DNA from 2 places in the Pelomicrobium sp. G1 genome. Region 1 is predicted to be linked to the other one. Evidence: riboswitches for the same ligand, from Rfam matches in the RefSeq annotation. Region 1 holds a riboswitch; the other holds the start of a gene.

Region 1 (14,199 bases):
CGAGATCCCCGAACGCCCCGGCCCATTCCAGGCGGTCGAAGCGGTTGCCCCGGACAGCTTCCGGCGCGGAGGCGGAGTCGGACTTCTCGATGGGTTTCATGCAGAGATTTTAACCGGCTCGTTCCCGAACCGCTCGAGGACGGTGCATCCGGTCAAACAGGGGAATCGCGGAAGGCGTCCCCGTTTCGGGCCGTCGGACGCCTGCCCCGGACCAGGAGGATCGTCAGGGCGAGGGCGCTGAAAGCGGCCCCCGCGATAAACGTGAACGAAGCTCCGAACCGGTCCCACAGCAGCCCCGCCAAAGCGCTGGCGAGGAGCATGGCGAGGCCGCTCATCAGATTGAAGAAGCCGTAGGCGGTGCCCCTCAATTCCGCCGGCGCGGCGTCGGCCACCATGGTCGCCAAGAGCCCCTGGGTGATGCCCATGTGCAAGCCCCACAAAGCGATGCCGGTCCCTACCCAGCCCCAGTGGTGGCTATACGCCAGCGAGAGGTCCGCGCCGATCAGGATGGAAAGCCCCAGTACCAGCAGTCGGGTGTGGCTCATCCGGTCGGAAAGCCTGCCGAAGGGATAGGCCGAAGCCGCATAGACCACGTTCATGCCGATCAGCACCAGGGGCGCGAGGGCCACGGGCAATCCTCCCTGCTGGGCGCGCAGGATGAGAAACGCCTCGGAAAAGCGCGCCAGGGTGAACACGGCGCCGATCGCCACCACCCACCAGTAGGCGGCCGACAGCCGGCGCAGGCTCTCCCGGCGGATCGGATGGACGATCCCCTGCCCCGCCTGCCGTTCCGGCTCCCGCACGCCGAAGAAGAGGAGCGCCACCGCCAGAAACCCGGGGATGACGGCCACCCAGAACACGGCCCGGAAATCGTTCGCCCACAGCAGCATCAACCCCATGGCGAGCAGGGGCCCGAGAAAGGCCCCCACCGTGTCGAGGGATTGGCGCAGACCAAAGGCCGCCCCGCGCACTTCGGGGGGCGCGATGTCCGCCACCAGCGCATCTCGCGGCGCTCCGCGGATGCCCTTGCCCACCCGGTCCATGAGCCGCGCGACGAGGACCAGGCCGGCGCTCGTCGCCAGGGCGAACAAGGGTTTGGAAAGCGCTCCCAACCCGTAGCCCAGGAGGGTCAGGGGCTTGCGCTTTCCCCAGTAGTCGGAAAGCGTCCCCGAGAACACCTTCACGATCAGGGCGGTCGCTTCCCCCAGCCCCTCGATCAGCCCGACCACGACGGCGCTGGCACCCACGGCCGTCACCAGGAAGACCGGCAGCAGGCTGTGGATCATCTCCGAGGAGATGTCCATGAGGAGGCTGACGAAGCCGAGCGCCCAGATGGCGGGCGGAATGCCAGGGCCGGCAGAGCTGGCAATGCTTCGAACGGGTGCAGCGGCTTTCATGGGTGGTTTTTCTTGTTGCGCAGATTCCATGGAGATCCCTGTTCCTTTATTTTATTTGGATTCCGTATCGGGCGCTTCTCCTCCCAAAGCCCGCAATGCCGCCGCGCGGACCGCATGGGCGGGATGCAATTCGAGCAAGCGCTCAAGCGCCCCCACTCCGGGGTGCCGGCCCTCTATCCGTGCCAGGCTCCGGACGATCTCTAACCCCTCAACCACGTCCACCGGATGGCGCAAGGCACAGTCCACCAGGGCCGAGGCCGCGTCCGGCTCGCCCTGCCAGCCGAGGGCGATGATCGCACGCATGCGCACCTCCGACAACGGGTGTCGTAAGGCGTGCAGGAGCCTCGCGCGGTAGTCCCTTTCCTTCAGTCGCTCTTGATCCTCTCCGCAGTGGGGACAGACCCGCGCTTCGGCCGGCATCAGAGCGAAGCATTCGAGGCAAAAACAGGGTTGTCGTTCCACGTGCTCCAGTCCAGTCTCCCGGCCTCTACGATCACGTGCGGCTGGCGAGAGGCGTCTTCCCCTCACCCCAAATAGAGGAAGTGTCCAAACCCACCGGCTCAGCCTCGCAAGGTGGCTACCAGTCGCTGAGGATAAAGAAGTAGATCCAAGGCGTCGCGAATATCCCGCACGATGACCTGCGCGCTCGTCAGGGTATCTCCCCAAGCGCCTTCCTGCTGCACAACAGCGATTGCCAGCGCTGCAGCCTTCAACATCAGATGATCGTTGCGGCCGTTGCCGATGCAGGCGCAACCGGCGCCGAGATGCTCCACGTAGACTCGTTTCGCTTCGGCCTGGCCCCGCTGCGGCAGGATCGACAATTGACACGGAAGCCCCGCCAGGCGTGCGCGGGCCGTGCCGAAGGTGTCGCCGGTCACCACGTGGATGCTGAGCGCAGCGGACAGCCGCTGCAGACGCTCGCGCACATCCGGCAAAAGCTCGCCGTCGAGGGCCAGCGTGCCGTTGTAATCCAAAACGAGATGCATGAGCTCTACCGTGGCGAAATCGGGGATGTCAACTCTCAACACAGCAAAAGTCTTTCCTCAGCGCACCACCAGGACGGCGCACTCCGCGTAGCTGATCACCCGGTGGGTAACCGAGCCCAGCCGCCACCGGTCGAACGCACCCCGGCCACGGTGACCAAGGACGATCAGATCCACGGCCTGCCGCCCGGCGTATTCGAGGATTTGTTGCGCCGGATGTCCGACCGCGATCTGCAGCGACGCCATGATCCCCTGTCGATCGATCTGCTGCTTGAGCTTATCGAGCAGGCTCTGATGGTAGTCGCGCGAATGCTCGATGACTGCTTCAGTTTCCACGTCCTCGCCGAATTCCGGCACTTGGGCGACCGTCAATACGCAGAGCTCGGCTTGATAGCGGCTCGCCAGCTCAGCCGCCATGGCGAACGCCTTGGTGGAAGGCTCGGAACCATCGTAGGCCAACAAGATTTTCTTGATCATGTTTTTGCCTCCAATTTTGCCTTCGTGCCAGCCACGGTTGTGTCCTCCTGGGAACTAACTTCCTTTTTCAGGTGCAGATGGTGATGCGGAAAGAAGAAGGCGTTGGCGATCAGGGTCGGGATCACAGCACTGCCGATGACCGCGGCCACCAAGGCCGAGTACTGCGCCTGGTCGATGATCTGGCGCGATAATCCGAACAGCGCCGAGATGGTGCCGAAGGTGAGCCCTGTCGACATAAGCAGCGTGGTGTAGGTCGCCTCCTTCCCCGGTGCACCGTAAGCCTTGGTTACCGGGAACACGCCGATAAACTTGGTCCCCATCTTCACGAACAGCAACAAAAGAAACGCTCCCGGGGCAGCCATCAGCGCTGGCAACGAGACGAAAGAGCCGGCACGAATAAAATAGAATGGGGTGAGCAAACCGAAAGTGAGCGTGCGCAGGCGCCGCACCAAGGCATGATCCCTGCCCACGGTGCCCGCCAACACCATGCCGATCAAGTAGGCGGGGAGCACTGCCTCGCTATCGGCCCAAACGGCGAGCGCTCCCATGCCGAACAAGAAGAAAAGCAGAAACTTCGCCTCCAGCTCCGAGGGCCGGTTGCCATAGCGCCGGAAAGCGAGTACCGTCTTGCCATAATCAGTCATGTTGAAGCCGAACTCCAGCATTACGGCATAGACCACGGCCACCGAGGTCGTGGACATGGCGATGCCGGCGAGCCAGCTTGCCCACGGATCCCAGCCCAGAAGCCATCGGGCGGCGGCAGCGCAGCCCAAAAAAGGGACAAAAAAGCTTGCTAGACCGACAGCGGCCGCCTCCTTCCATTTAAGCCTAAAGACCTCGGGATCGAGCTCTGCGCCCGCGAGAAAGGTGAGCACGATGGCTCCGGTACCGGAAAGGAACTTGATCCACGAGGCATCCGCCCCCAAGGCTGCGGTGCCAGCCGCGGCGCCGATGAAGAGCTGGGCGATGGTGCCTACTACGATTTCGGACAGGGCGGTCGCAACGCGCAGCCAGATGGAAAGAAGGCTCGCCGCGAGCGCCAACCCGAGCCACAAAGCCGCCAGCGTCCAGGTTTCGGTCATAGTCTCACTCCTTGCGGCTCCTCCGCCACAGACGGCGGATCGCCCTCGTCCGGGTTGAGCACGCCGAAGCGGGCCGGGATGTGGGCGTAGAAAACCCGAATTTTCTCCCGCTCGACCCGTTCCAGCAGCCGCCTGGCTTCCTCCGGCGTGACGATGAACTCCACCTCCACGGTAAGGGTGCCGGCCAGCTCGAAGAAGTGGTTCTCGTGCAGCACGTGGTGCCGCCCGAATCCGGCCATGGCGCGGAATGCCGAGCCGCCGCGGATGCCCATGCGGTTGGCCTGCTCCAGCAGCCATTCCCACAGGAGGGTGTGGCGGTGGCGTGCGTTCTCGTGCACGTAGAAGCGGAGAAAAGCGCCTTCCATGGTGTCCCCTTCCATCGAATCATGCGCTCGATATGAGCTGCACACTCAAAATTCCCAGCCCTGTGAGCAGCAGCGCGCCGAACAAGTGCAGGCCTATCGCTCCGAGCGCCCAGAGATATTCGCCGCGAGCGATCAGGGATACGATCTCGGCGGAAAAGGTGGAAAAAGTGCTCAAACCGCCCAGAAAACCGGTCATGGTCATGAGCCGCGTCTCCGGTGGCAGGCCCGGATGCTTATTGAAGAAGGCAACAGCCACGCCGATCAGGAAGCCGGCAAGCAGGTTGGCAGCCAAGGTGCCGAGAGGAAGGGTAGGAAAAACGGGGTTTAGTCGATGGCCCAGCCACCAGCGCAACATCGCCCCGAGAGTGGCGCCCAAGCTGATGGCGGCAAAGCCAGAGGTACCCATCGCGCTCCTTTCTTGTTGGGTTCTTGGTGAACCGGAGCGCTGGGCGCGGGCCGAAACGTCGGAGATTTCAGATGAGCCTACGCGTCCCGAACGCTCCCGGAAACAACCGTAGGCATCATCAGCCGGCCGGAGGTAGGCCAGGCGGTTAAGGGAGGAATGCCATCTCCTTAACATAAAGTATACGCTTGTAGTCGGTCCCGCAGCAACAGGGCCGCGGGCGTTTGCGCAGCCGCAGGTCGATCGTGATCCCGGATGCCTTCTCCTTCAGCCTGTGAGGCCGGGCACGACGATGAAATATGAGTTGAGTAGGTAGAGGCCGGAGGCGATCAGAATCACGCCTCCGGCGATTTCGAAGGCCTTCTGACGCGTGCGCAAGCCTTTCAGGCTCTCCAGCCACCCTACCGCCGCCGCGCTGAGAATAATCGGCACCACGCGGCCGAGGGCAAAGGCGAGGAGCAAGACGGTGCCGAACAGGGGCGAGCCGATCCCGGCGACGATGCCGAGCAGGATCACGAGGGCGGGCGTGCAGAAGGGGCAGATGGCCACGGAAAACGGCACGCCCAGCGAAAAAGCGCCCCACGCGGTCGCCGCGGGCCTGGCGCGCAGCCGGAGCGTGGGAAGCGGAAGTTTCAGCCAGCCGGGCCACGCGAGGCCCAGCACGATCAAGAGCGGTCCCAGCACCAGTCCCCACTCGCGACCCATGAGCCGCTGCAGGCCGTTTCCGCCGAGCCCCGCGCTCAACCCGAGCAGGGCATGGGTGATCACCATCCCGAGAACGAACATCCCGCCATAGAGAAACGCCCGACCGGGCGCATGAGCCTTGGTGACATACGCCAGCGACACCGGGATCGCCGCAAGCGCCACCGGGTTGAAGCTGAACAGGAACCCAATCACGAAGCCGGCGGCCAGCGAAGCGAGGCTAGCCTGCTCGAGCGTCTGGCGCAGCGACTCAACGTCCATCGCGTTCTCTCCGGGGACCGGCCCCATCCGCACCGGCCATGCGCTCGAGCCGCTCGCGCAACTCCCGCCCGAACCGCTGGGCGCTGGGCAGCACCGGGAAAACCAGCGCCCCGTCGATGGCGATCGCCGGCGGGCTGGTCACGCCCAGCTCCACCGCGTAGTCCATTTCCTCCAGAACGTCCACCTCCCGCCAGCTCACCTTGTCCCGGCCGAAACCCTCGGCGATGGACTTGAGCGTCTCGCGAGCCCGCGCACATTTGTCGCAGCCGGGCGTTGTAAAAACCTCCACCTTAATCATCGCGCTGGGAAGGTCAGGTCTTGCGTGAACGGTTCCGTTGTCCCTCGTTCGCCACGCTGCTTTCAAGCGCATCGAGAATCGGGCATTCGTCCAGCGGCCTGGCTCCACCGTCGCAGATGTCGATCAGGCCGCTGAGCGCCTGGGACATGGCCCTGAGCGCCTTGATCTTGCCCTCTACCTGCAGCTTCTTTTGAATCACAACGCTGCGCACGTCGTTGCAGCAGGCATCGTCGTGGGTCTTCAGCTCCAGCAGCTCGCGAATCTCGGCGAGGGAAAAGCCGCACTGCTGCGCGTGCCTGACAAACCCAAGCCGCCGTACCGCCTCCGGCGTATAAAGGCGATAACCCGCCGGGCTCTTGCGAACCGGCGCGAGCAGCCCTTCCTTTTCGTAGTAGCGGATCGTGTCGATGCCGACCTCGGCCCGGCTCGCCACCTGGCCAATGGTCAGCGTATCGTGCCTGCACAAGGATGACGCGCCCGACACCACCTCCGCATCAGGGCCCGGCTTTCCTGACCTCGACGGGCGTTGCGACCCTGTCGCCTTCTTGCGTGACATGCGCGATGCTCGCTTGCTTTCCGTATTGGTTAGACCTGCGTCATCCTTCAAAGGTCGGCGTACTCCCTGCGCTCGCGCCAGCCGAGTCCCGTCACGGCCCGAGCCGCCCATCAAGCACGGGCTCTGGTCCGAGCTTCCGGCAAGGGCCTCCGCGCGGGTGACCACGATCACGGCACGGCCGGGGGGATGTTCTACTGCGATCGAGAATCACCATGCAGGATTCACCGGCGATGAGCCGGCATGCAATAGCCCGCGTTTCCGCCCGGCCAGATCCCCTCAACGCCCGGGCCGCCATTTCTGGATCCTGCTATTGAGGAAATCCGCCACGAACACCGTTCCATCTTCGGCAACCGCCACCGCGATCGCATGCCGAAACTGTCCCGGGCCACTGCCCCGTTTGCCGAAGGTGGTCAGGAAGGTGCCGTCCGGCGCGAACTTCTGGACCCGGTCGTTGTAGAAGTCGGCGACGAACACGCCGCCGTCCGGCCCGACGGCGATGCCGGTCACGGTGGCGAACCAGCCGTTGAACGGCCCGTGGACGTTCATCGCGAAGGGACCGCCCCACTTGCGCAGGAAACGCCCGTCGGGCGCGAACGCCTGCACCCGGTCCGCGTAGCCGTCGGCGACGAAGAGCGTCCCGTCCGGCGCCAGCGCCACGTCGGTGGGATAGACAAACTCGCCCGCCCAAATTCCCGGCTTTCCGGTCGTTCCCCACTGGCGAATAAACGTGCCGTCGCCTTTGAGACGCTGGATCCGATGATTGTAGAAGTCCGCGACGAAGACGTCGCCGTTGCCGGCCACCGCGACGCCCCCGGGCGCGTTGAACTCGCCCGGCCCGCTTCCTGGCCGGCCGAACGCGCGCTTCGGCGTGCCGTCGAGGGCGAATACCTGGATGCGATCGTTGAAGTACTCGGGCACGTAGAGCTCGCCGTCGCGAACGTAGAGGTTCATGGGGCGACCCAGTTCGCCCGTGCCCTCGCCGGTGCGGCCGAACTGACGCTTGAAATTGCCATCGAAGTCGAACACCTGGATACGCCCGTTGCGGGAATCCGCCACGAACACCTCCCCGCCCGCCACGGCGATGCCCGTCGGATCGTCGAACTGGCCGGGACCGTCGCCTTTTTCGCCCCAGGCTTTGACGAACGCGTAGGCGGGCTCTTTGGCGGACGGGATGAAAGCGAAGCCGCCGAGCGCGGCAAGCGAGGCCAGGACGAGAATCGTCCATCCCGCGTACTTGCCGATTACGGCGAGCGTCATGCGCTCCCCACCGCGAGAGTCAGTAATTGAAGCGGAACCCGGCATGCAGCACGTAGTCCGTCTCCAGCGCCGTCCCGCGGAGATCCTGCACCACCGGAAGCTGCACGCCCGCTCCGAAGATCCAGCGCTTGGTCACGTACTGGAGGCCGGGTGTCAGGAACAGCGTGGTTCCGCCCGAGTCGGGATCGGCCACGCCGCCGGCGCGGTTCTTGCCCCGATGGATCAGGTTGACCTCGATCACCCCGTATACGAACGCCGGCACGCCGGCGGCGAGCGCCCGCGGCCAGAGCCGGTACTGGAGCGAGGCGTCGAATCGTGCCGCATCGCCCGCCTCGAATCCGTTCGCCTCGCCGTTCATCGCGTAGCTCACCTGGCTGTCGATCTGGAAATCCAGCGTCTGGTACGTGGCCACCACGCCCGCGAACGCGTCCCAGGAGCCGGAACCCGGCTGCACATCGGGCGGGAGCCGCCCCAGAGCGTCGCGCTTGTCGTCGCCTCCGGTAGGGGCCTTGACCCCGGCAAACGGGGCGATGCGGACGGTGCGTCCAGGGTCGTCCCGACGAACCACGGTATAGCGGCCGAAGAGGCTGAGATCGCCGAAACCGCTCGCCTCCCGCGTGACCCGCTGTCCGCCGCTGCCGAGCTCGAGCTTGTTGTCCGCGTACGGCAGCACGCCGAAGAGGGCCAGATCGCCGGTCGCGCCGTACCCGAGCGCCGTGACGGCCGCCGTGCCCCGGAAGTCCCGGCCGGCGCCGCTCGGATCGTCCCCCGACCGGCCCACCACGATGAGTTCGCGGAAAACGAAATCGCCTTTGGCGACCGGCAGCGCGGTATTGAAGGTGATCGGGGCGCCAAAGACGTGGCCGCTCGCGATCCCGAGCCCGAGCGCCAGGAGCCCCTTCAACGGCCTTGCCTGGCTATTTCCGCGGTTCACCGCCATTGGATCCTCCAGGAATCTGCTCGAAAGCGCGCAAGGTAAAACCGGCGTCCTTCACCGCCTGCTGGGCGGTGGGCTCGGCGAGGGCCGCGCCGTCCTTCATGGTGACCACCACCTGCCCGCTATCGAGATCCACCTTGACCTTGTCGACCCCGTCGAGGGTGCGCAGCTTCTTCTCGATCCCGTAGGCGCAGAACGGGCACGCCAGCCCGTCCACCTGGAGCCGGTAACTCGGCCCAGCCGCCAGCGCCGTTGAAGCGATCCACAGCAGCCCCAGCGCAAATGCCAGGACGGTCAGCATCTTCCTCATTGCCGTGTTCCTCCTATCCAATCATTCCTTTCACCGCCGGCCGCCCGGCCAGGTGAGGAGCGGCATGTTGATGACGACGCCGGTCCTCTCCACCGCGATTTCGCCGCGGGACGCCGCCTGCTCCACTTCGGCGGCGCTGGTGAGCAGCCGAGCCGAACGCTCATCCTTCCAGCTCACGAGATGGAGCGCTCTCAGGGGGCTGTAGCCGTCGGCGTGGGGCGGACGGTCGAACACGTCGGCCTGGAAGTCGAAAGGTCCGTCGCCGGAAACGCCGTTCTTGAACACGTAAACCTTGGCGAGCATGTTTTGGGGGGCGTCCGCCAGGGACGGCACGACCAGCACCGGGGAGCCCTTCATGCGCGTGAGCAGCGCGGCCACCTGGGGATCGGAGGCTTCGGTGTGGATGAACAGGATCCGCTTGCCTTCCAGGTAGCCGTCCACCGGGGGCACCACCGTGCCGGTATAGAATCGGGCCGCCACGACGAAGCCGGCGACGAGCACGCCGACCAGCGCGGTCACGACGAGATTGCGCGTCATGGTTCGCTCATTCGTTTCCGTAAAACTCAACCCGCCGCGTTCAGCCCGCGCGCTCATGTCGCTTCGTAGCCCCGGGCCAGGATGGCGCGGCGTATGCCCTCCGCTCCGATCGCGTCGGGGCGATACGTCACGATGACTTGTTTCGCTTCGGGATCGCCGGCGACGCGTTCCACGCCGTCCAGCTCGAGCAGGGCTTCCCGGATCGCGACGAGACAGCGCTCGCAATGCATGTTGGCCACGACGAAGCGCGCCTCGGCGCGGCGCGGTAGCCGCCGCCTGGGAAGCAAGCGCCCGGCAAAGGAGTTGGTCAGCACCGCCGTCACGCTGGCCGCCATGGCGATCATCGCCCACACCGGATGCACCCAACCGGTCGTGGCGAGGGGCACGCCGACGCCGTTGAAGGAAAACGCGAGCGCCAGGTTCTGCACCGTCTTGCGGTAGGAAGCCCGGCCGATGTGAAACGCCTCCACGACGGCGGTCAAACGCTCGCCAATCAGCACCACGTCAGCAGACTCGATAGCAATGTCGGTTCCTGCGCCAATGGCGATGCCCACATCGGCCTGCATGAGGGCCGGCGCATCGTTGATGCCGTCGCCCACCATCGCCACCCGGTACCCCTCGCCCTGGAGCCTTCGGATCACCTCGGCTTTTTCCTGGGGCAGCACCTCGGCGTGATACTCGGCGATGCCGAGGGTCTGAGCGACGGCCCGGGCAGTGCGCGCGTGGTCGCCCGTGAGCATCACGGGGTGCAATCCTGCATCCTTTAGGCGCGCGACCGTCTCCCTTGCCTCGGGCTTCACCGGGTCGGCAATCGCGATCAGCCCCGCAAGCTGGCCATCCACCACCACGGAAATAACGGTGTTACCCTCGGCCTGCATCCGCTCGATTTTTTCCCCCGCCAGCGCAAGGTCTGCGCCCTGCTGGATCCCGAACGCGGTGCTGCCGACGGCGACGCGGCGCCCTTCCACCCGCGCCACCACGCCCTGGCCGGGGGTCGCCTGGAACTCGTCTGCCCTTGGTACCGGCAGGTGCCAGGCCGCCGCAGCGTCGCCCACCGCCCGGGCCAGGGGATGCTCGGAGACCTGCTCCGCGGCCGCGGCGAGCCGCAAGGCCGCGGCCTCGCCCCAGCCATTCAGCGCAATCACGTCTGCCACCGCCGGCTTGCCCAGCGTCAGGGTGCCGGTCTTATCGAAGACCACCTTCTTCACGTCTTTCAGCACCTGGAACGCTTCCGCCGAGCGCATGAGGATGCCCCGTTCGGCGGCCATGCCGCCGCCGCGGATCATGGCGAGCGGTGTCGCCATGCCCAGCGCGCAGGGGTAGCCCATGACGAGCACCGCAAGCGCGGCAAAAACTGCTCGCGTCCAGTCGGCTTGCCCGGCCACCGACCACGCCCCCAAAGTCCAGACCGCGATGGCGACGGCGGCAAAGGCGAGCACGGCGGGGACGTAGACCTGAAGGATGCGATCCACCAGCGCGAGCATCCCCGGCTTCAGGGCGCGCGCTTCCTCCACCTGCCGCGCGACCTGGCTAAGGAAGCTTTCCTCTCCCACCTTCGCGACGCGGACAAGAAGCGTGCCGAGCTGATTGACGGATCCGCCGATCACCCCATCGCCGGGCGACTTTTCCACCGGAATCGATTCGCCCGTCACCAGGCTCTCGTCCACGCCGGAGGAGCCCTCGACCACTTCCCCATCGACGGGAATCGACTCGCCGGGCCGCACGCGAACCAGCTCGCCCGGTTTCACTTCCGCCAGCGCAACCTCTTGCTCCCGTCCGTTGCGCACCACCCGCGCCGTGGGGGGAACCAGGGAAAGGAGCTTGCGCACCGCCTGGGAGGCGCGGGTGCGCACGAGCGCCGAGACGTACCCGGACAGGAGATGGTAGGTGGTGACGAAGACCGCCACGCCGAAGAAATCGGGCGCGGGAAACGCGGGGTCCACGTAGCCCAGGAACCCGCCGAAGAGGCCGGCGAAGGCGCCGAACTCCATGAGCACGTGCTGGTTCAGAATCCCTCGGCGCAGGCTCGCCCAGGCCATCTCCAGGACGCGCCATCCCGGGCCGAACACGGTCGAGAGCGCAAGGAAGGGCATCAGCCAATACAGCGACGCCATTCCCTCGGGCGGCAAGAGCTCCAGCCACATGAGCCCCATGGCGGCGAAGGACACAAGTGCAAAGCCCGTCGCCACCAACAAGTCATCGCGCCGCTGCCGCAGCTCGGCCTCCTCCTCCTCGAAGGCCCGGAGCCGGTCGGCGCTGCGCACGGTGTAGCCGAGCTCAACCAGGGTTTGCCGGAGCGCATCGGGCGTGACTTGGCGCGGATCAAACTCGATCAACGCTTCTTCATGCGCCAAGTTCACGTTCACGCTGCGCACGCCCGGGGTACGCCCGAGGGCCTTGCCGATGCTGGCCACGCAGAAGGAGCACGCCATGCCGCCGACGCGAAGCTGAAGCTTCGCCGCCGGACGCGGGGCGGCGGATCCCTCCGCCGCTCCGCGGCCTGTTGTAATGGTCGCTTCATGCCCATCGTTCATGGTCGTGGCGCGCTCATAACGGACACGGAGGACGGCGGACCGGCCGCCCGAAGTGCCCAATCACGGGATTGCGAAAGCATTTTTGAAGGCTAAACCCTGGAGTCCACTCCAGAGTCAAGGGAATCGCGCCGAAGGGCGGCGGGCGAAGGGCGGACGCGCTCCGGTCTCCGGGATGCGCCAGGCCCGGGTTTCGTCGGTGAGCTGGCGCAGCCAGCTCATGGTGGGCGTGGCCCCGGTTCCGCTGGGATAACAGCGGCCAGCCCGCGCACCGGGCGCTTCTCGCTTTCCGTCGGAAGCCCGCTGCCTCAGACTATACAGCGCCGCAACCGCCCGGAAGGAACCGCCATGGCCTTCGTACAATCTCCGCCCGTCCTCGGCCACCCGTTCGATGACGACTGGATGCTGCGCTCCCACCTGGCCCGGGTGCTGCCGCCGGAGGTGCAGGCGGAAGTGATTCCCGGCCTGCGGGCCCTGGGGGAGATCTGCGGAGCAGAGCTTTACCCGCTCCAACTCGCCGACCGGGTGAACGAGCCGGTGCTGATCCAGTGGGACGCCTGGGGCAACCGCGTCGACCAGATCGAGCTGACCCGCGTGTGGCAGGCGGCCGAGCGGCTGGCGGCCCAGTACGGGGTGGTGGCCACCGCCTACGAGGCCCGGCACGGGGCCTTCTCTCGGGTGCACCAGTTCGCCCTGGCCTACCTCTTCGCCCCCGCCACCGACATGTACGCCTGTCCCCTGGCCATGACCGACGGGGCGGCCCGCACCCTCCTGGAGCTCGACAACCGAGACCTCATCGAGCGGGCGGTGCCGCGCCTCACCAGCCGGGACCCGGCCCGGTTCTGGACCTCCGGCCAGTGGATGACCGAGCTCACGGGCGGCTCCGACGTGGGCCGCTCGGAGACGGCGGCGCGCCGAGACGCGGACGGCACCTGGCGGCTCTACGGGCGCAAGTGGTTCACCTCGGCCGTCACCGCCCCAATGGCCCTTGTCCTGGCCCGTCCCGAAGGCAATCCCCCGGGCGGGCGCGGCCTCGCCCTGTTCTACGTCGAAACCCGGGACGCGGAAGGACGACCGAACCGCCTCCAGGTGAACCGCCTCAAGGACAAGTTGGGAACCCGCAAGCTCCCCACCGCCGAGCTGACCCTGGACGGCACGCCAGCGGTGCCGGTGGCGGGCCTGGTGGAGGGCGTGCGTAACATCGCCCCCATGCTCAACGTCACCCGGCTGTGGAACAGCGTGAGCGCGGTGGCCTACATGCGCCGGGGCTTGGCCCTGACCCGGGACTACGCCCGCAAGCGAGTGGCCTTCGGCGCGCCTCTCTGCGATCTGCCCCTGCACGAGGACACCCTGCTCCACCTGGAGGCGGAGTTCGCCGCCGCCTTCCAGTTGGCCTTTTACCTGGTGGAGCTCAGGGGCCGGCAGGAGGCGGGAGAGATCGGCGAAGCGGACGCTTGGCTCCTGCGGCTACTCACGCCCATCGCCAAGCTTCTCACCGCCAAGCAGGCCATCGCCGTGGCGAGCGAGGTGCTGGAGTGCTTCGGTGGCGCGGGCTACGTGGAGGACACGGGGCTGCCGGTGCTTTTGCGGGACTGCCAGGTGCTTTCCATCTGGGAGGGAACCACCAACGTGCTTTCCCTCGACGCCCTACGGGCGTTGAAGGCGGCGGGGGGTCTTGCCCCCGTGGAGGACCTGCTGGCCCGACTGCGCCCTGGTGTCCAGGAGGCGGCCCTCCAGCGAGCCCTCGCCTCGGCCGAGGCGGCCCTGGGCCACGCCCGGCAGTGGTTCGCCCGGGCCGAGCAGAAAGGCCCGCCGGCCCTGGAGGCCGGGGCCCGGCGCCTCGCCACGACCTTGGGGCGGGCCATTGGGGCCGCCCTTCTCGCCCGCCACGCCCAGTGGTCCCTGGACCAGGAGGGCGACGGCCGGTGCCGGGAGGCGGCCCGGCGCTTTGCCGCCGCCGGGATCGACCAGATCCTGGATTTTTGACCCTTTCTCAACCGCTTGACCCACCTTCGGGACGCCGGGGGTTCCCGTTCAGGCCCGGTTCAGCCACGCCGCCCCATTCTTTCCCCTGGCGCGAGCGCAACCTGCCCGGTTCAAACC
Region 2 (14,199 bases), on a different contig from region 1:
TGTTCACCCGGTCGTGCTCCAACCGGTCGTAGCGGACGCCCACCCGCCAGCGGGGCATGAACTGGTACACTGCCTGGGCATACCAGCCGTACTGGCGGGAGTCGTAGCGGTCTTCCAGATTGGCCCCGTCTACGTCGAAGGCCAGGGTGCCTTTCTCCTTGGACCGAAAGACTTCGGCCTGGAGCTTGAAATTGCGCTCCGTGGGGTTGCCCAGGGGCGCCCACTTCCACACGAAGTCGGCGATCCACAATTTGCTGCGGCCGGAAAAGGCGTTGGCGACTAGGCGGCCCGCCGAGTCCTCGTCCTCGTACACCCGCTCCTTGGGGGAGGTCTGGAGATAGGCGAGGCCCAAGCGCCAGTTATGGCTTGGCCCCAGGTCGCCCCCGATGCGGGCGAACGCGGTGCCCAGGGAGGCGCCGTTCTTGTTGCGCTCCGAACCGGGGAATTCCTCGCTGCGGGCCGCCTCGCCCCCCAGCTCCAGGAAAAAGGGCGTCGGCGCCAGCCACTTGAGCTGTACCCCGTCGTGGCCCAACTGTTTGCCCAGGAAAGCGCGATAGGGGAGCGGCGCGTCGATGAAGTCCCAGGCGTGCTGATGGATTTCGTTCTGGTAGCCGATGCCGGAGAAGAACCGGCCGCCCTTCAGGGTGAAACCCCGAGGCAGGGACAGGGTTTGAAAATACGCCTCCTCGATCTCCACCTCGTTCTCGGGGGTGTAGGCGGCGGTGAAAAAGCCGCGGAAGTACGGGTCCACGTTGGCGAAGAGGTTGAGTTCGGATTCCACCAGGCTGAAGCCCCGCTCGCCGGGCCCCACCTCGCCGCCGCTGGGGATGAAGCCGTTGATGCGATAGGTTTCGGGATCCTGCTTGAGGCTGGCGTAGCGGCCCTGGAGGATCAAGGAGGCGCCCGGATTGAAGGCGTTCTCGGCCCGGCGCTGGGTCACGGCGGCGGCCTGGCTCCGGGCCTGGGCCGCCTGTTCCTCGGCCTTTCCGGCCTTGGCCTCGGCCTCCTTGAGCCGCTCCTCCAGCGCCCGCAGGCGCGTTTCGTAGTCTTGCTTCATCCGCTCGATCTGGCGGCGGATCTCCTGGATGTCGGCGCTCGATTGGGCCAGGGCGGCAGGCGCGACGCCAAGCGCCAGCGCCACCGCCGCCGCGGCAGGTTTGAATCGGTACACGGCGAATCTCCCTGAAAAAAAGTTGACCGAGCCGGCGGAGCCGGCCGTTGCGTCAAGCGAGCCTCAGGGAGTCGGACGGGGGGGCGCGCTGGAGAAAAGGAACGTAAGGCGCGTGAACGAAAGCGTAGGAGAGAAGGGCCGGCGCCACGGCGGCCGGCGCGCAAGCCCCGGGCGGAGGCGCGTACCCCGGCGCCGCCGCTCCCAGGGGCGCATGGGCGCCGAACAGGTCGCAGTCGGCACGCTGGGGCTCGCCCGGGGCGCCCCCTTCCCCGTGGCCGTGGGCGTGCCCGTCGCCATGACGGGCATCCTCTTCGTGCCCGTGGAGCGGCATGTCCCCGAACAGGTGGCGGAGCCCGTGGGCGTAGCTGCCCACGGGCCCGACGGCCAGCAGCAGGGCGAGGAGGGGAAGGAGAAGGCGGAAAGCCATGGTCCGATCGGTTATGGGATCAGTCCTTCACCGGCTCGGCGTCGGTGAGCCGGTAAAAAATGCCCATGGGATCGTTCTTGAGCACGGCGAAGCGGCCGGAGAGCACCACCGGCTCGTAGGTGAACTTGACCGGCACTTTGGATTTCACTTCCACCACCGAGTCCGGCCCGGCCGGCAAGCAGAAGGGGCAGGTGGGCGGCAGCGAGCTCAGGATGAAATGGGTCTGCTTCTCGCCGGCGGAAAGGGGCAGCATGAAGCCCTGCAGCTTCACCTCCTTCTTATCCAGGACGAGGATATTGTCGGAGAACTGGGGCACCATCTTGCCCTTGTCCTTCACCATCTCCACTTGCTTGAGGGTGCGCCAGGACACCACGCCCTGAAGCTCGGGAAGCGGTTTTGGATTCAGCGCCTCCGGCGGCACCGGGGGCGAAAACGGGTCTTCCTTAGGCGTCTGCGCCAGGACGGCGACCGAGGCCAGGGAGAGCGCAGCCGCCAGCGTCATGCCGAATCGTCTTGCCATGGATTAACCCTCCGCCAGTACGCGGGCGATATCGGTGCGATAGGCGCGCCACGCCGGAAGCAGCGCGGCGGCGAGCCCCACCCCCAGGGCCAGGGCGATCAGCCAGAGTTCCCCGGGCACCAGGGTGAATCCGGTGATGTCCGCCTGGCGCGCCGCCCGCAGCCAGGCGCCGAGCCCCTCCGCCCCCAGGTGGCCGAGGGCGAGCCCCAGCAGCCCGCCCAGGCCCGTGAGCAGCATCCCCTCCAAGAGGAGCAGCCCGAACAGGCGCCCGGGCCCCGCCCCCAGGGTGCGCATGATGGCGAGATCGTAGCGCCGCTCCTCCAGGGCGTTGTACAGGGCGATGAACACGCCGAGCCCGGCGCCGGCGATCAGCACCAAGGCGAAGGCCCGCAACACGTCGGCGCCCACCCCCAGGAGCTGGAACAGGCGCGCCGTCTCGAAGGCGGGGGAGGCCGCCTGCAGGGCGCTCTGGCTGTTCACCCAGCGGGGAAAGGTGACCGCCGCCAGGGGCGAAGCGTACTGGATGAGGAGCGCCGTCAGCTCCTTGCCCGCGTCCCAGTCGGGCGTGCCATCGGGCAGCAGGGGAACCTCCGCGCCTTCATGGGCGTGCACGTCCCACACGCTCTCCACGGCCGTCAAGATCAGCCGGTCCAGCACGGTGCCGGTGGGCGCCAGGATCCCCACCACGTCGTAGGGATGCTCGTGGTGCTCTTCCCCCGCTTCGGCGATGCCATGGACCCCGGAGAACGTGTCCCCCGCCTGGAGCCCGGTGGCGCGGACCACTTCCGCCCCCAGCACCGCCTCCAGGGGATCGAGCCACAGCTCGCCCTGGACGATGCGTCCTCCATAATGCTCCACCAGGTCATGGGTCGTGCCCACGATGCGGAAGCCCCGGTAGTTGTCTCCCAGGGCGAGGGGGATCGCCTTCCTGACCGCCGGGTTGGCTTCGACGGCGCGGGCATCTTTCAAGGGGATGTTGCCGGTGGGCACGTCCAGGTGATAGACGGTGGAGAGCACGAGCTGCAGGGGGCTGCCCTTCGCCCCCACCACCAGGTCGATGCCCTCCGCGTCCTGCAGCATGCGCCGCTCCAACTGCTCGGTCACCAACATGAGCACGGTGATGGAGGCGACGCCCAGGGCGAGCAGCAGCAGGTTGAGGGCCGTGGCCAGCTTGCGGCTGGCCAGATAAGCGAAGCTGATCTTGAGCACGCTCACGCTTGTTCCTCCAACCGGTATTCCTTGCCGATGCGGCTGCGCACCCGCTGGTCGTGGGTGGCGACCACCAGGGTGGCGCCGCAAGCGGCCGCCTGGGACTCGAGCAGGTCGATCACCTGGGCGCAATGGGCGTCGTCCAGGTGGGCGGTGGGCTCATCGGCGAGCAGCAACCGGGGCCGGTTCACCACCGCCCGGGCGATGGCGGCCCGCTGGGCCTGGCCCTGGGACAGCTCCGGCGGTTTGGCGTCCGCCCATGCTTCGATGGACAGGGTGCGCAGGATCTCCCGCACCCGCGCCTCGTCCCGGGGCAGCCCCGCCAGGTACTGGGCCAGCCGCAGGTTGTCCAGGACCGAGAGGCTTGCCACCAGGTGCAGCCGCTGGGGCACGAGCCCCACGTGCCGGCCACGGAAGCGATCCAGCGCCGTCCCGGACAGCTCGTCGAGGGCGCAGCCGTTCACCTTCACCCGGCCTTGCGTGGGCCGCAGAATGCCCGCCAGGATGTGGAGCAAGGTGGTCTTGCCGCTGCCGGAGGCCCCGGTGAGCAGCCAGTGTTCCCCGGGGGCGGCCTTCCATTCGGGGATCGAGAGCACCAGGGCGTCGCCGTAGCGGTGCTTCAGATTCTCGATCTCGAACATCCGTCTTCGTGGGCGGGTTCCTTTAAGCGACCCGGCTCGCCCGGGCGGCGGGCGTCCAGCGGTCCAAGGAGCGGCCGAGGGCCCGGGCGATGGCGTCCAGGCTGTCCACCAGATCCTTCAACTCCTGGGGAGTCAAGGCCTGGTCGGCGTCGCACCACGCCTCGCAGGGATTGGGATGCGACTCGATCAGTAGCCCGTCGGCGCCCGCCGCCACCGCCGCCCGGGCGAGCGCCGGCACCATCCAGGCCTTGCCGCCGGCGTGGGACGGGTCCACGATCACCGGCAGATGGGTCTCCTTCTTGAGCACCGGGATAGCGGTCACGTCCAGCACGTTGCGGTAGGCGGTCTCGAAGGTGCGGATGCCCCGCTCGCAGAAGATGATGTCGTGGTTGCCACCGGCGGCGATGTACTCCGCCGCCATGAGCCACTCGGTGATGGTGGCGGACAGCCCCCGCTTCAGGATGACCGGTTTCTTCACCCGCCCGACCTCCTTGAGCAGGTCAAAGTTCTGCATGTTGCGGGTGCCGATCTGGATCACGTCCACGTCGAAGGCGAGGAAGGTGTCCAGCATGCGCACGTCCATGAGCTCCGTGACGATGGGCAGCCCGTAGGCGTCCCCCGCCTCCCGCAGCATTCTGAGGCCGTCGATCCCCAGCCCCTGGAAGGCGTAGGGGCTGGTGCGGGGCTTGAAGGCGCCGCCCCGCATCAGCCGGCAACCCGCTTCCGCCACCCCCTTGGCGGCAAGGCACATCTGCTCCGGCGTCTCCACTGAGCAGGGGCCGCCGATCACCTGGACCGCGCCGCCGCCGATGGGCACGCCCCTCGCCTGGACGACGGTGTCCTCCCGGTGCCACTCCCGGGCCACGATCTTGTAGGGCTTGAGCACGTGGATCGCCTGCTCCACGCCGGGCATGCTCTCGAACATCTCTTCGGTGAGCTTGCGCTCGTCGCCGATGGCGCCGATCACCGTGCGCTCGGTGCCGCGGGAAATGTTCACGCCCAGCCCCGCCTCCCGGATCTTGCGCACCACCGCCTCGACCTGGGCGTCCGAGGCGTCGTTGCCCATGATGATGATCATCGGTCTGGTCCTTTCATCGCCGTAATTGCCGGAAGCGCCGGCAAGCCGCGCCCGCAGGTTCAGTCGCCGTAGGTCCGCTCCCGCCGCTCGCGCCGCTCCTGAGCCTCGATGGACAGGGTCGCCGTAGGGCGGGCGAGCAGCCGGGCGATGCCGATAGGCTCGCCTGTGTCTTCGCAATAGCCGTAGGAGCCGTCCTCGATGCGCTTCAGCGCCGCGTCGATCTTGTGCAGGAGCTTGCGCTCCCGGTCCCGGGTGCGCAGCTCCAGGGTGTATTCCTCTTCCAGCGTGGCCCGGTCCGAGACGTCGGCCACCGCCTCCACCTTCTTCAACTGGGCGCTGGTGGCGTCCGCGTTGGCGAGGAGCTCCTCCCGCATGGAGAGCAGCCGCTGGCGGAAAAAGGCGAGCTGCGCCGGGCTCATGTACTCTTCGGGGGGCGCGTTGAGCAGTTCCTGCTCGCTCAGCAACGCCGCCTGGGCGTTCCTGTTCGTCGATTTGCGGGTCATGACGCACCTCCTTTCGAGCCGCGGCGGCGCGCGGCCCTCGTGCATTCGTGGCGATTACGTGTCTGCGCCATGCGAGTCTCCTGTCGTCCGTGGCCATGGGCAGGGCTGGGCGAAATCCCCGGTTTCCCCTTGAGCACCCCATTATCCCCTAGCCGACGACCCCACGTCCTCCGCGATGCACAATCCCGTGAGTACGGTGACCGGTATCAGGGTTCGCTCCACGTCCGTTCTCCGAGGCTTAATGATGCAGGCCGTGCAGCAGGTGGATGACACCAGCGCCACCGCCAACGCCTCCCCCACGGCGAGGCCCGCCTCGATCGCCTCGGGCAGCAGATTGAGCAGCGCCGCGCCCAGCAGGATACCCACCGAAAAGCTCACCAGCCTGGGCACCCAGCGTTCCAGCACCGCGAACGTGAGGGACGCCACAACAACGCTCAACACCCCGCCCGCCGCGCCGTGGCGAGGACATAGCGATCAGGACCGTCCACGGCCTATGCCCCGGAACCGACCGGTCTCATTCCTGGCCTCGGGCGGCCTGGCAAACGGCGCACGATCGGCAGAAGGTGCGGTTTGCCAGATGGGCCGCCATCAACACCCCCGATCCCGCGACGGTCAAGAGGATTTCTCCCGTTTCCCCGAGGCTCGCTTCCCCGGCAAAGGTGGCGATGAGCACCGCCGCCAGGCCGCCCGCTCCCAGCGCTGGCACCGATCGACGCCGGTGGCGCAGGAACCCGGGAACAAAAGCGCCCATCGCCAGCAGCACCAGCACCCCGCCGAGGGCCTGATGCACCCATTCGCCGGCCCAGAGCTCAACGCCCGCCACCGGTGCGAGGGCCACCGCCAGGGGCGTGGCCAGGCAGTGGAGCAGGCACAGGGCGGAAGTCCAGAGGCCGGCCCGATCCCAGGCCGGATGATAGGCGCGGGCGATCATCCGCCCTCCCTCACCCGCTCCAGGGACTGGGCGACGCTGGGCGCCTCCCCGGCCGCCACGTCCTGTCGCCGGCGCCGGTGGAAGGCCGTGAGGGTCACATTGGCCCGAGCGAGGACCGCGATGCGCGCCACGTACTCGCCGAGCCTGACCCCCGGCAGCGCCCACAGGGCCACCTCTCCGGTCAGGGCGTCCAGGTACGCCCGCGCCCCGCAACAGCCCAGGGACAAGGCCGCCCGCCCCGTGTTGAGCGCCTGGGGCACCACGGAGCAGGCGGGCCGTCCCAGGGCGGGCGGCGCGCCCCCTTCCACTTGCTCCACCGCCTCGGCGATCACCAGCCCTTGCCCGGCCTGGGCGAAAATCAGCACCACGTCGGGGTCCAGGGGCGTTTCGGCAAGGGGTGCGTAGAGAACGCGCCGAGAAGGGCGCTGCGCCACCGGGACCCGGGCGACATCCTCCTCCCGCAGGTAATCCAGCTCGGCCATGATCTTGAGGGCCGCTTCCAGCTCGGTCCTCTGGGTCGGGGGCGCGTCTGCCAGGTTGTGGGTATAAACCCCCACTGCACAGAGGGCGTGATCCGCAGCCGAGGTCACAAAGGCGCCTTTCGCCCCCTCCTGCCAGAAAACGCAGCCGGCGGGCACAGAAGGCCCGGAGTAAACGCCCACACCCGCGGGCGGCTCCTGGACCAGGCACACGGCGACGGGGGAAAAGGCGAGCTTCAGCGATTGCTCCAGCGTGCGCGCCGCATCGCGGTAATCCATAAGCCTTCTCCTTGGCAGGACGATCCCTCTTCCGGTCGCGTTATGCAACCGGATTGCATAAACTTTTCTCAGAGCGCCGACAGGGCCGGCCCCCTCGCCGCCCGCCGGCGCAGTCGCCTTCACTGACCGCCGGCGCAGCCGGCGCAGAGCCCTCGGATCGTGAGCTCCACCGCCTGGGAGCGGTAGCCGGGGGGCAGCGCCAGGGCGTAAGCCGTGCTGGTGTTTTCCAGGCAGAACACCGCGCCGCAGCGGTTGCATTTGAAGTGGGCGTGCCCGTCGCGATCCGCCTGGGCCTTGTAGCGCCACACCCGGTCGTCGCCGACGATCCGGTGGGCGAGTTCCTGGCCCACCAGCCATTCCAGGACCCGGTACACCGTCACCCGGTCCACCCGCACGCGGCCTTTGAGCGCCTCCTGCACCTGGTGATGGGTCAAAGGCCGACCCGCGGCAAGCAGCACGCCCAGCACCCGCACGCGCGCCGACGTGGCCCGCTGCGCGCGTTTCAGGATCAACGCCTCGGCGGCGGACTCCCAGCGACCGGGCGGCGATGCGCCCGCCGCGGCGCGACGCAAACGGGTCTGAACCATGGCTTTACTATACTGCACGCAGCCATTTTTCGCAACGCAGTTGCATGCAATCCGAGGGCGCTAGTCCCGAAGCCGCGACTGCTCCGTTCGACCGGCCGATGGCCTAGGCTTTAAAATACCGCTTCGTCCCGCTCGGCATCGAAGCACCCCTGGATCCGCATGCATCCTCTTGATCTCACTCAGTGGCGGCACGAACACGTGTTCGACCACGGCAACCGGGCCGGCGAGCGCAATACTTGGCGGGTGGTGGCGTTGACCAGCGCCATGATGGCGATCGAGATCGCGGCCGGGTGGCTCTTCAACTCTATGGCTTTGCTGGCCGATGGCTGGCACATGAGCACCCACGCCGTCGCCCTCGGCGTCTCGGGGATGGCGTACGTCCTCGCCCGCCGGCTCGCGCACGATGCGCGTTTCGCCTTCGGCACGTGGAAAATCGAGGTGCTGGCCGCCTTCGCCAGCGCAGTCTTCTTAGCCGTGGTCGCCCTTTACGTGGCGGCGGAGTCGGCGACCCGACTCTTTCGACCGCTACCCATCGACTACGAGCAGGCCCTCCTCGTCGCCACCCTGGGGCTTGCGGTCAATCTCCTGTGCGCCTGGCTGCTGAGGGATCACCACCATCACCCGCATTCCGGCGACGATGCCTCCTATGACCCTCTCCACGCCCACGGGGACCGTCACCACGCCGATCTCAACCTGCGCTCGGCCTACCTCCACGTGGTCGCAGACGCGCTCACCTCGATACTCGCCATCGCCGCCCTGCTGGGCGGGCGGCTGGCGGGCTGGAACTGGCTCGATCCGGTCATGGGCATCGTCGGTGCGACGGTGATTGCGGCCTGGGCCTACGCACTGATCCGAGATTCGTCCAAGGTGCTCCTCGACCGGGAGATGGATCACCCCGTGGTCGAGCGGGTGCGCCGGCTCATCGAAGGCGACGGCGAGGCGACGATCTCAGACCTCCACGTGTGGCGCGTCGGCCGTACCCAGTACGCCTGCATCGTCTCGCTGGTGACCCACACGCCCAAGACACCGGACGAGTACCGCGAGCGGCTCAGGCATTGTCCCGAGCTGGGGCACGTATCGATCGAGGTCAATCCCTGTCCGCGCTGCCGCAAGCAGTCGTAGGCGGACGCGGTCGGCGTTGGCCTCAGTGGCGAAAGAACGCTGGCGCACAAGGTGGACTTCGCGGCAACGGGCATTTAGAATGCGCAGAGGAGATGGCATTCCTCCTTTAACCGCCCGCGTGGCTGATGATGCCTGCCTTGCAGATTGCCCGGATCCGGGGAAGGTGGGCGCGCAGGTGGTCAATTCCCGCTTTTCTCTCGCCTCCTTCTCCGTTCCAAGAAAAATGCTCCAGAAAGGAACGGAATGGCAATGTATTCGCTTCTTAGCGTGTTTCTCGGCGCAGGCTTGGGCGCATGCCTGCGCTGGTGGCTTGGCGTCGTCCTGAATCCGCTCTTCCCGGCCATTCCGCTCGGAACGCTCGCGGCAAACCTGCTGGGCGGCTACTTCGTGGGCATGGCGATCGCCTACTTTTCCTTCAAATCGGGCTTGCCTCCGGAGGCGCGCCTCTTCGTCATCACGGGCTTCCTGGGGGGGCTCACCACGTTTTCGACTTTTTCCGCCGAGGTCGTCACTCTGCTCGGACGAGGACAGCTTGCCTGGGCGCTCGCTGCGGCGGGCGGACATCTGCTGGGCTCGCTCGCCCTCACCGCCCTGGGGATCGGCACAGTGAAATGGCTCATACGAGGCTAGCAGGGCTTTGAGCGGGCCTCATCGACAGGAGACCGAAGCCATGGAAGGCGCTTTCCTCCGCTTCTACGTGCACGAGAACGCACGCCACCGCCACGCTCTTCTCTGGGAGTGGCTGCTGGAGCAAGCCAACCGGATGGGTATCCGCGGCGGCTCGGCGTTCCGGGCCATGGCAGGCTTCGGACGGCACCACGTGCTCTACGAAAACCACTTCTTCGAGCTGGCCGGAACCCTCACCGTGGAGGTGGAGTTCATCGTCACGCCCGAGGAAGCCAGGCGGCTGCTGGAGCTCGTCGAGCGGGAGAAGATCCGGGTCTTCTACGCCCATATCCCGGCGCGCTTCGGCGTGCTCAACCCGGACGCGGACGATCCGCCCGGCACGGCCGTGGATCCGGAGAACCCGTGAACACGTCGCACGCGCGCCCGCGGCGACCACGACCAACCCGTTGTCATGCCAAGCCCACCGCCCCAGGCTCGGGCTTTCTCTCGCGCATCGTGACGAACTCCTCGGCCAGCGTGGGGTGAATGCCGACGGTGGCGTCGAACTGGGCCTTGGTGGCGCCGACCTGGAGGGCCACCGCGAACCCCTGCACCACCTCCCCCGCCTCGGGCCCCACCATGTGCACCCCCAGCACCCGGTCGGTGGCGCCGTCCACCACCAGCTTCATGAAGGTGCGCTCCTCGCGCGGCGTGAGGCTGAGCTTGAGGGGCCGGAAGGCGGTCGTATAGACATCCACCCGGGAATAACGCTCCCGCGCTCGCGCTTCCGTAAGGCCCACCGCGCCCACGTTGGGATGGCTGAACACCGCGGTCGGCACGTTCTCGTAGTCCATGGGCTTGGGGCTTGCGCCGAAGCGGGTCTGGGCGAAGGCCATGGCCTCGTGGATCGCTACCGGCGTGAGTTTCAGCCGGTCGATGACGTCGCCCAGGGCATAGATGGAGGGCACCGAGCTGCGGAACGCCTCGTCCACCACGATGGCACCGTTTTCCGCGAGTTTCACCCCGGTCTCTTCCAGGCCGAAGCCGCGGCTCGAAGGCGCCCGCCCCGTGGCGAACATCACCAGATCGAAAGCTTCCTCCCTGCCGTCGCCAAAGCAGACCTCGCGACGGCCACCGGCGCCGGCCCTGAGGGCCAGCACCCGGGTGTTGAACAGGATGCGGACTCCCTTTTTCTCCATCTCGCCGGCGAGAAACTGACGCACCTCATCGTCGAAACCCCGCAGCAGGTGGGGGCCCCGGTAGGCGAGGGTGGTCTCGACCCCCAGGCCGTTAAAGATGGAGGCGAACTCCACCGCGATGTAGCCGCCTCCCACCACCAGCGCCCGCTTCGGCAGAGCCTCCAGGAAGAACGCCGCATCGGAGGTGATGCCGAGCTCCGCCCCCGGGATCGGCGGCACCACGGCGCGGGCGCCGGTGGCCACCAGGAGGTGGCCGGCGGTATAGTTCCTCTCCCCCACCCGGACCCGATGGGGACCCAGCACCCGGGCGCGGCCGCGCAGCAGCGTCACCCCGGACGCTTCCAGCAGCCGCTCGTAGACGCCGTTCAGCCGGGCGATCTCCCGATCTTTGTTTTGTCTGAGCTGCGTCCAGTCGAAGCGAAGGCGACCCGCCTTCCAGCCGAAGCCCTCCGCGTCCTCGAAGTCCTCGCGGAAGTGGGCGGCGTAGGAGAAGAGCTTCTTCGGTATGCATCCGACATTCACGCAGGTGCCGCCGAGGAAGCGTTCCTCGGCGATGGCCACCCGGGCGCCGTAGCCCGCCGCCACGCGGGCCGCCCGCACGCCGCCCGAGCCGGCACCGATGACGAACAAATCGTAGTCGAAGCGCGTCAATTCCGGTCTCCTCTTCGCCTTGGGGTCAACCGATTCTGCACAGCAGGCCCTTCAAATAAGCGCCTTCGGGAAAGTTGAGGGCCACCGGGTGGTCGGGGGCCGCTGCGTAGCGCTCCACGATGCACGCTTCCACCCCCGCGTCCAGGGCCGCGCCGGCCACGATCTTCTGGAACAGGGCCTCGTCCACCCCGCCCGAGCAGGAAAAGGTGGCGAGCAGTCCCCCCGGGGCGAGCAAGCGAAAGGCGAGCCAGTTGAGGTCCTTGTAGCCCCGGGCCGCCTGGGGCGCCTGGGCGGCCGTGGGGGCGAACTTGGGCGGATCCAGGACGATCAGGTCGAAACGGCGGCTCTCGTCCCGCAGCCGCCGCAGCGCCTGGAACATGTCCGCGTCCCACCACTCGCACCGTATTGCGTCCAAGCCGTTCAGCGCCACGTGCGCCTGCGCCTGCGCCAGCGCCTCCGCCGAGGAATCGATGGACAGCACCGTCTCGGCGCCGGCCGCGAGGGCCGCCACGGTGAAGGCGCCGGTATAGCAGAAGCCGTTCAGCACCCGGCGCCCGCTCGCATGGCGCGCGACCCGCACCCGATTGACCCGCTGGTCCAGGTAGAAGCCCGTCTTGTGGCCGCGGCGCACGTCCACCCGGTAGGCGAGCCCGTGCTCCCGGATGAGGACGGGCACCGGCGGCTCGCCGCCCCGCAGGGGGCCCACCCGGGGCGCGAGCCCCTCCAGGGCGCGGACCTCCCCGTCGGAGCGCTCGAACACCCGCGCCGCCCCCGTCAAGGCGACGAGCTGTTCGGCCAGGCACTCGCGCCACGCCTCCGCCCCGCAACTTCCGAGTTGCAGGACCAGGGTGTCCCCGTAGCGGTCCACCACCACCCCCGGCAGGCCGTCGGACTCGCCGTGCACGAGCCGCAAAGCGTTGGTTTCCTCCGCCGGCACGAGATCCCGGCGCAGGGCGAGGGCCGCAGAGAGCCGGCGGCGGAAAAAACCGGCGTCAATGGGCTCCTCCCGGTCGAAGGACCAGATCCGCAGCCGGATCTGGGACAAGGGGCTGAACGCTCCCCAGCCGAGAAAAGCGCCGTCGGCCGAGCGTATTTCCACCGTCTCCCCGGCGCCGGGGTTAGCTTCCACCCGCGCGATGGCCCCCGAGAACACCCAGGGATGGCGGCGCAGGAGAGATTTTTCCCGGCCGGGTTTCACGATCACCCGGCCCGCGGGGGTGCGTTCCACGGGGCTACACCTTGAGATAGTGATGGCGCAGGCCCATCCAGCGTTCCAGATGCCGGCGGGCGTGGTCGGGAAAGCGCTCCAGCATCTCCCTGGCCGCCTCCCGCGCCGCCTCCAGCAGATCCTGGTCCCGCTCCAGGTCGGCGAAGCGCAGCAGCGGCACGCCGCTCTGGCGCGCCCCCAGGAATTCCCCCGGCCCCCGTAGCCGCAGGTCGTGGCGGGCGATCTCGAAACCGTCGCTCACCTGATACATGACCCGCAGCCGCTCCCGAGCCGCCCCGGAGAGGGGCGTGCCGTACAGGAGGATGCACGCGCTCTTCTCCGCCCCCCGGCCTACCCGCCCCCGTAACTGGTGGAGCTGGGACAACCCCAGGCGCTCGGCATGGTCGATCACCATGAGGGAGGCGTTGGGCACGTCCACTCCCACCTCGATCACGGTAGTGGCCACGAGGAGCTGGATCTCACCCCGCTGAAAGGCCTCCATCACCCGCGCCTTGTCCTCGGGCTTGAGCCGCCCGTGGACCAGGCCCACCTTGAGCTCCGGGAAAGTGCTCTTCAGGCGCTCGAAGGTCTCCAGGGCGGTCTTCAACTGCAGCGCCTCCGACTCTTCGATCAGGGGGCATACCCAGTAGGCCTGTCGCCCCGCGAGGCAGTCGGCCCGCACCCGGGCGATCACTTCGTCGCGCCGGGTGTCCGCCACCAAGCGTGTGGCCACCGGGGCGCGCCCCGGCGGCAGCTCGGCGATCACCGACACGTCCAGGTCGGCGTAGTAGCTCATGGCCAGGGTCCGGGGGATGGGGGTGGCGCTCATCATGAGCTGGTGGGGGTGGTCGCCTTTCAAGCGCAGGGCCAGGCGCTGGTGCACCCCGAAGCGGTGCTGCTCGTCGATCACCGCGAGCCCCAGGCGCTGGAACCGCACTTCCTCCTGGAACAGGGCGTGGGTGCCCACCGCCACCAGGGCTTTCCCCTCGGCCACCTGCGCGAGGGTTTCGTCCCGCGCCCGCTTCTTCTGGCCGCCCGCGAGCCACACCACCTTCACTCCCAGCGGTTCCAGCCATTGGGCGAACTTGCGGTAGTGCTGTTCCGCCAGGATCTCGGTGGGGGCCATGACGGCGGTCTGGTGGCCGCTCTCCGCCGCTTGGAGCGCCGCCAGCGCGGCGACGATGGTCTTGCCGCTGCCCACGTCCCCCTGGAGGAGCCGCTGCATGGGGTGCGCCTCCCCCATGTCCCGGCTGATCTCGGCGAACGCAGTCTCCTGGGCCCGGGTGAGGCGAAAGGGCAGGGACTCGATCAGCCGCCGGGTCAGGGTGCCCCGGGCCGGAAGCCGGGGCGCGACCCGGGCGCGCCGCTCGCGGTAATGCAAGCGCATGGACAACTGCTGGGCCAGCAGCTCGTCGAACTTGATCCGCCGCCACGCCGGGTGGGTGCGCTCGGCGAGGGCCCCCTCGTCGGCGCCGGGGGGCGGGGCGTGGAGGAAACGCACGCTCGCTTCGAAGTCCGGGAGCCGGTGGGCCGCCTTGAGGGAAGGCGGCAGGGTGTCGGAGAAGGCCAACTCCGCCAGGCAGCGCCCG

Evidence for each region. A riboswitch is a leader RNA that binds a small molecule or an ion and turns the genes downstream of it on or off. The one in region 1 is predicted to bind fluoride.
Region 2: it holds a riboswitch for fluoride, as region 1 does, so the genes downstream of both, crcB (fluoride efflux transporter CrcB) here and crcB (fluoride efflux transporter CrcB) in region 1, are expected to answer to the same signal.

Annotation. Positions count from the first base shown of each region.
Region 1 covers NZ_JBQACR010000001.1:274,553-288,751, reverse strand. Annotated here, with positions in the region: gene ACTFO6_RS01445 (putative sulfate/molybdate transporter) at 1-100, opposite strand, end outside; gene ACTFO6_RS01440 (MFS transporter) at 153-1,397, opposite strand; gene ACTFO6_RS01435 (HEAT repeat domain-containing protein) at 1,449-1,817, opposite strand; gene ACTFO6_RS01430 (HAD family hydrolase) at 1,958-2,425, opposite strand; gene ACTFO6_RS01425 (universal stress protein) at 2,441-2,857, opposite strand; gene ACTFO6_RS01420 (cation:proton antiporter) at 2,854-3,939, opposite strand; gene ACTFO6_RS01415 (DUF190 domain-containing protein) at 3,936-4,304, opposite strand; gene crcB (fluoride efflux transporter CrcB) at 4,324-4,710, opposite strand; fluoride riboswitch at 4,813-4,886, opposite strand; gene ACTFO6_RS01405 (cytochrome c biogenesis CcdA family protein) at 4,975-5,697, opposite strand; gene ACTFO6_RS01400 (glutaredoxin domain-containing protein) at 5,660-5,968, opposite strand; gene ACTFO6_RS01395 (heavy metal-responsive transcriptional regulator) at 5,982-6,524, opposite strand; gene ACTFO6_RS01390 (NHL repeat-containing protein) at 6,801-7,781, opposite strand; gene ACTFO6_RS01385 (transporter) at 7,801-8,721, opposite strand; gene ACTFO6_RS01380 (heavy-metal-associated domain-containing protein) at 8,699-9,028, opposite strand; gene ACTFO6_RS01375 (DUF7482 domain-containing protein) at 9,059-9,565, opposite strand; gene ACTFO6_RS01370 (heavy metal translocating P-type ATPase) at 9,619-12,099, opposite strand; gene ACTFO6_RS01365 (acyl-CoA dehydrogenase family protein) at 12,445-14,082, shown strand.
Region 2 covers NZ_JBQACR010000004.1:22,758-36,956, reverse strand. Annotated here, with positions in the region: gene ACTFO6_RS05495 (hypothetical protein) at 1-1,171, opposite strand, end outside; gene ACTFO6_RS05490 (hypothetical protein) at 1,224-1,598, opposite strand; gene ACTFO6_RS05485 (DUF3299 domain-containing protein) at 1,618-2,118, opposite strand; gene ACTFO6_RS05480 (FtsX-like permease family protein) at 2,122-3,333, opposite strand; gene ACTFO6_RS05475 (ABC transporter ATP-binding protein) at 3,330-3,968, opposite strand; gene aroF (3-deoxy-7-phosphoheptulonate synthase) at 3,991-5,046, opposite strand; gene dksA (RNA polymerase-binding protein DksA) at 5,106-5,549, opposite strand; gene ACTFO6_RS05460 (hypothetical protein) at 5,691-5,990, opposite strand; gene ACTFO6_RS05455 (MerC domain-containing protein) at 6,064-6,480, opposite strand; gene ACTFO6_RS05450 (DUF169 domain-containing protein) at 6,477-7,238, opposite strand; gene ACTFO6_RS05445 (Fur family transcriptional regulator) at 7,358-7,825, opposite strand; gene dmeF (CDF family Co(II)/Ni(II) efflux transporter DmeF) at 7,985-8,947, shown strand; fluoride riboswitch at 9,027-9,089, shown strand; gene crcB (fluoride efflux transporter CrcB) at 9,191-9,577, shown strand; gene ACTFO6_RS05430 (DUF190 domain-containing protein) at 9,618-9,980, shown strand; gene gor (glutathione-disulfide reductase) at 10,024-11,403, opposite strand; gene ACTFO6_RS05420 (class I SAM-dependent rRNA methyltransferase) at 11,429-12,631, opposite strand; gene recG (ATP-dependent DNA helicase RecG) at 12,636-14,199, opposite strand, start outside.